DNA from 2 places in the Vibrio sp. 1249-1 genome. Region 1 is predicted to be linked to the other one. Evidence: riboswitches for the same ligand, from Rfam matches in the RefSeq annotation. Region 1 holds a riboswitch; the other holds the start of a gene.

Region 1 (2,468 bases):
GAGATAGTCTTCTATGTGCCAAGTGAAGATGCAGATAATGGCGAAAAGGCATTGGATGGACTCAGTTGGACAACCAAACGATCTGTACGTCCAAAACGCGGAACGACCGTTCTTTCATTCAACGCTGAACTAGTCGACTTACTTCGAGCTGATGGCCGATATACCGGCTATTTCCTCCATGTAGTTGCAAAGCTAAACAACCAATACGCATTGCGTTTGTATGAATCTATCCGTCAGTGGGTGACATTGAAACGAAATGCTAAAGACGCCGAAAAAGGGGTTGAGCGTTCGGTCACCTTTGGTATTGACTGGCTTATTAACCGATACGAGCTACCTGCATCATACCAACGCATGTCTGATTTTAGACGCCGATTTCTAATTCCTGCCGTCACTGAAATTCATAACAAGTCCGATATTTGCTTATCGTATGAAGAAAATGCAGCCAAAGGCGGCCGACGTAATTCTATCGTTTCTATCACTTTTCGTTGGATAGAAAAACAAGACCCATTTAAGGATGACTATCTGGGCTTTGAAGATTTCACAGACGTAACAACACCTCCAGTTCGTGATGAACTTGATGATGATGTTTGGGTTGAGCTCGGGTTGGTATATCTGGATTCATTTAGTGACGAAAGCCAATTGCCCTCAGTTGAATGGGCTATGGACTTCTTAGTTACATATCAAGCTGTACGAGGCGAATCCCCGCCTAAGAAACTTAAAGATTCACTACTCAACTTGGTTGCTTAACCGGGTAGGGACGGCTTTGCCGTGTGTAATACGCTCACTATTGAGCACATTTGTAATTGGTACCGGGAATCTAGGTGAGAATCCTATGAACTGACGTCGCAGCGGTATTTGATGACGCAGGCTTTGTATCACACTGCAATTCGTTTTTGTGGGAAGTGAAAGTCAGCGGTGAATGGAAAATATTCCTTTCAGATTCATAAGTCCGAAGACCGACCATTTTTATTTTAAACGCGAAGGAAAACACATGAAATACACTTTAATTGCATCTGCTATTGCTACGTTGGTTTCGACATCCGCATTTGCAACTGCAACTGACACCACTGAAACTATTGTTGTTACAGCAAACCGTGTAGAGCAGGGCATCAACGAACAATTGTCTCCAATTGACGTGATCTCGAAAGAACAAATCAAAGACTTAAAGGTTGAGTCTTTAGCAGAATTGTTAAAGCGTCTACCTGGCATTCAAGTGGCCAACAATGGTGGTCCTGGCGCAACAAGTAACTTTTATATCCGCGGTCGTTCAGGACGTAACGTACTTGTGATGATTAACGGTATTCGTGTCGGTAGTTCAACAACAGGTACAGCTAATCTCAATGCATTACCGATCAAGAGTGTTGAACGTATTGAAATCCTTCGTGGACCTCGTGCATCTGTTTATGGTTCTGATGCCGTTAGTGGTGTTATCAACCTGATCACAAGTGAAAAAGGTAGCGATGCAAGCAGTGTTTCAGCGGGTATTGGTTCTAAAGGTCGTCGTGACGCGAACGCGAGTTTAGCGACTTCTTCTGATAACGCATGGTTTAGCATTTCTGCTAATACACAAAGTGCTGACGGCTATAACGTATTACCAGATAGTACAAACCCGGTGAACACGGATGATGATGGTTACAACAATACATACGCAACCGTAGATGGTGGTTATCAGATTAATGATCAGCTAACAGTTAAGGGTACCGCTTACTATCAAAACGGGAAAAATGATTTTGACAGTGGTTACACTACAGGTGGCGCTGATCAAAGCGAAGACACGACTTACAATCTAGGTCTTGTCACTGAGTACCAAGGTTCAAATCTTCTATCATCGCTGACTGTTGGCCACAACAAAGACAAGTCTGAATCGTATGGTAATGGTTCGGATGCTAGCGATATTTCTACCACACGTAGTGTGATCACTTGGCAGAACAACTACGCCCTGAATGATTCTACGAATTTAATGGCTGGCCTTGAGTACAATAACGAGAAAGTAGATAACGTTAGTATTGATTATGTGGACGATGACCGTCAGACACAATCTGTATACTTTGGTACCTCTAAGTCTGGTGAAGACTATCTGATTGAGGGTAATGTACGTCTGGATGATAGTGATGCATACGGTACATTTACAACATATCAACTTGGCGCAGGTTATGACATCGATGATTCGCACCGTTTAACGGCTATGTACGGTACTTCGTATAAGGCACCTACATTCAACCAGCTATACTGGCCGCGTCAATGTGATGTTTGGGGTTGTTACGAAGGAAACGCGAACTTAGAGCCAGAAGAAGCGCAATCAGGTGAAATTGCACTTGAAGCGAACTATGACTTTGCAGATCTGCGTGTTGCTTACCATCACTCAGAAATCGAGAACATGATTTCTAGTGCGAACTCAAGCCTTGATAACATCGGTAAGGCACAGGTTAAAGGCGTAGAGTTTGTGGCAAGCTTTGACACCTTCGGTA
Region 2 (2,468 bases), on a different contig from region 1:
ATCATCAAGGCGAACACTGCCCTCGAGCATTGCTTTATCAATACTAGTGGTTGCCATACCAAACAGAGCACCATTGGTCCGATCAAACGTTTTATTCGCACTCTTGTCTTTATAAGACTCGTTGCGCCAATCAATACCACCAGCAAACGTCGTATTGTTGTTTAGCAAGTAACTGTTGGTCCACTGGACATTTTGCTGCTCAAGTTCATCTTCAGTACCTGAGTGTTTGCCTTTTGCTTGCTCATAGTTCCAAGACTTCTGTTTCTGTGCCGTTACTTGTAGTTCTGACATCACATTATCAGACTGATACTTACCGCCCAGAGTGACAGAAAGATCATCTTTTTCTGCTTCGTAGTAACCGCGACTGCCGTAGCTGCTGTCATATTGATAAACATTTTCGTAAGCACGTAGGTTACCAAATGCAGACCACTGGTCATTGAAGTTATGCACGTAACCTAGCAGACCATTCTTTGTATCAAAGCCATGGCGATCACCGTCATTAACTCCCGGTACAGGACGAACGTTATAACCATCATCACTTTCACTACCAAGCGCGATATTTAGCTGGCCGCTCTCTGTGACTTTAATACCAGATGCCACACTCAATTCTTGATAATCTAAACTACCTAAACCCGCACTTAACTTCGTTCCTTCTTCGTCAGCACGCGCAATGGTGATGATATTGATCACGCCACCAATCGCTTCTGAGCCATAAAGTGACGCACGCGCACCACGCACGTACTCAATACGTTGAACGTAAGTAAGTGGGATTTGGTTAAAGTCCACAGCGCCCTTCGCTGCTCGCGCAAAACGTACGCCATCAACCAGTACTAAAACTTGGTCGGAACTGGTTCCACGAACAAATAAAGACGCTAACTGACCACGACCACCATTTTGTGAAACTTGAATCCCCGTAAGGCGACGCAATACATCTGGTAGGGTTTTCGCTTGAATGCGATCGATGTCTTGTCGTGTAACTACTTCGACATCTGCCAACGTACGGCTTTCGGCTTGCTCAAAACGGTTTGCAGTAACAACGATGGTTTCGTCAGTGGAGGTTTCTTGGGCCTGTAGATAAGAGACAGGTGAAAGCAGCGATGCCAAAGTGATCGCCAGTGCGGATTTTCTCATTGTATTGTCCTAAATCGCGTAATTCCTTCCGAGCCCTGTCATCATGACAGTCCAGTGCTGTGGCTCAGTTGTTGGCAGGTATTCGGACTCAAGAGCACGGGTGTACCGCCTACTTGCTCGACTTCCCACATAAACTAATGCAGTGTCTGATGAGCGTTCGTTCTCTTTTACCGCTGCGCGTCAGTTCTGGATTCACACCAGATTCCCATTTCAGCCATCTAGATTGCTAGATAGCACCAACTTGAGGCAAATATTATTCAGCTATTGATTATTTGTCCAGCCAATATTGCCCTTAGAAGTTGTAACGTTTTGATTGATTTTGCTTTCTACTCTGCCTGTACGCACTATCTTTAAATCAATTCCAGTACAAAACTGGACATCCTATTGAGATTGAATAAAATCTGCGCTCTTAAATTGAATGCACCATAAAAGGTAAGATCATGGCTACTCTTGATGTAAACCCACAACGCTACCAAGAACAACTGGCTGAAAAAGTCGAACGTCTCACGGACATGTTCGCGCCATACAACATGCCAGAACTGGAAGTGTTTGAATCACCAGAGCAGCACTACCGCATGCGTGCTGAGTTCCGTGTTTGGCATGAAGGCGAAGATCTTTACTACATCATGTTCAACCAAGAAACTCGTGAGAAATACCGTGTTGACCAATTTCCTGCAGCAAGCCGTCTGATCAACGACCTGATGCCGCTATTGGTTGAAGCGATGAAAGACAACGACTCACTACGTCGTAAACTGTTCCAAGTGGATTTCCTATCGACGCTAAGTGGTGAGATTCTGGTTTCACTCCTTTACCATCGCCAACTTGATGAAGAGTGGATTGAAAACGCGAAAGCCCTTAAACAGCGTTTAAATGATGAAGGCTTTAACCTAAACATCATTGGTCGCGCTCGTAAGATGAAGATTGTCCTAGACCGCGACTACGTGATCGAGAAGCTCGATGTAAATGGTCAAAGCTACATCTACCAACAAGTGGAGAACAGCTTCACTCAGCCGAACGGCAAAGTCGCAGAGAAGATGCTGGAATGGGCGGTCGACTGTACCCAAGAAAGCACTGGCGACCTACTAGAGCTTTACTGTGGTAACGGTAACTTCTCGCTGGCGTTGGCACAGAATTTCGACCGCGTACTGGCAACTGAGCTAGCGAAGCCATCTGTGGTATCTGCACAGTACAACATCGCCGCCAATAAGATTGATAACGTACAAATCTTACGTCTATCAGCAGAGGAATTTACTCAAGCGATCGAAGGTAAGCGTGAATTCCGTCGTCTACAAGATGCAGGTGTGGATCTGGAGAGCTACAACTGCAACACGATTTTT

Evidence for each region. A riboswitch is a leader RNA that binds a small molecule or an ion and turns the genes downstream of it on or off. The one in region 1 is predicted to bind cobalamin.
Region 2: it holds a riboswitch for cobalamin, as region 1 does, so the genes downstream of both, btuB (TonB-dependent vitamin B12 receptor) here and R7Z50_RS14715 (TonB-dependent receptor domain-containing protein) in region 1, are expected to answer to the same signal.

The regions. Positions count from the first base shown of each region.
Region 1 is NZ_JAWOWJ010000007.1:147,553-150,020, reverse strand. Features, by position in the region: gene R7Z50_RS14720 (RepB family plasmid replication initiator protein) at 1-747, shown strand, start outside; cobalamin riboswitch at 788-980, shown strand; gene R7Z50_RS14715 (TonB-dependent receptor domain-containing protein) at 992-2,468, shown strand, end outside.
Region 2 is NZ_JAWOWJ010000020.1:3,228-5,695, forward strand. Features, by position in the region: gene btuB (TonB-dependent vitamin B12 receptor) at 1-1,131, opposite strand, end outside; cobalamin riboswitch at 1,187-1,387, opposite strand; gene trmA (tRNA (uridine(54)-C5)-methyltransferase TrmA) at 1,572-2,468, shown strand, end outside.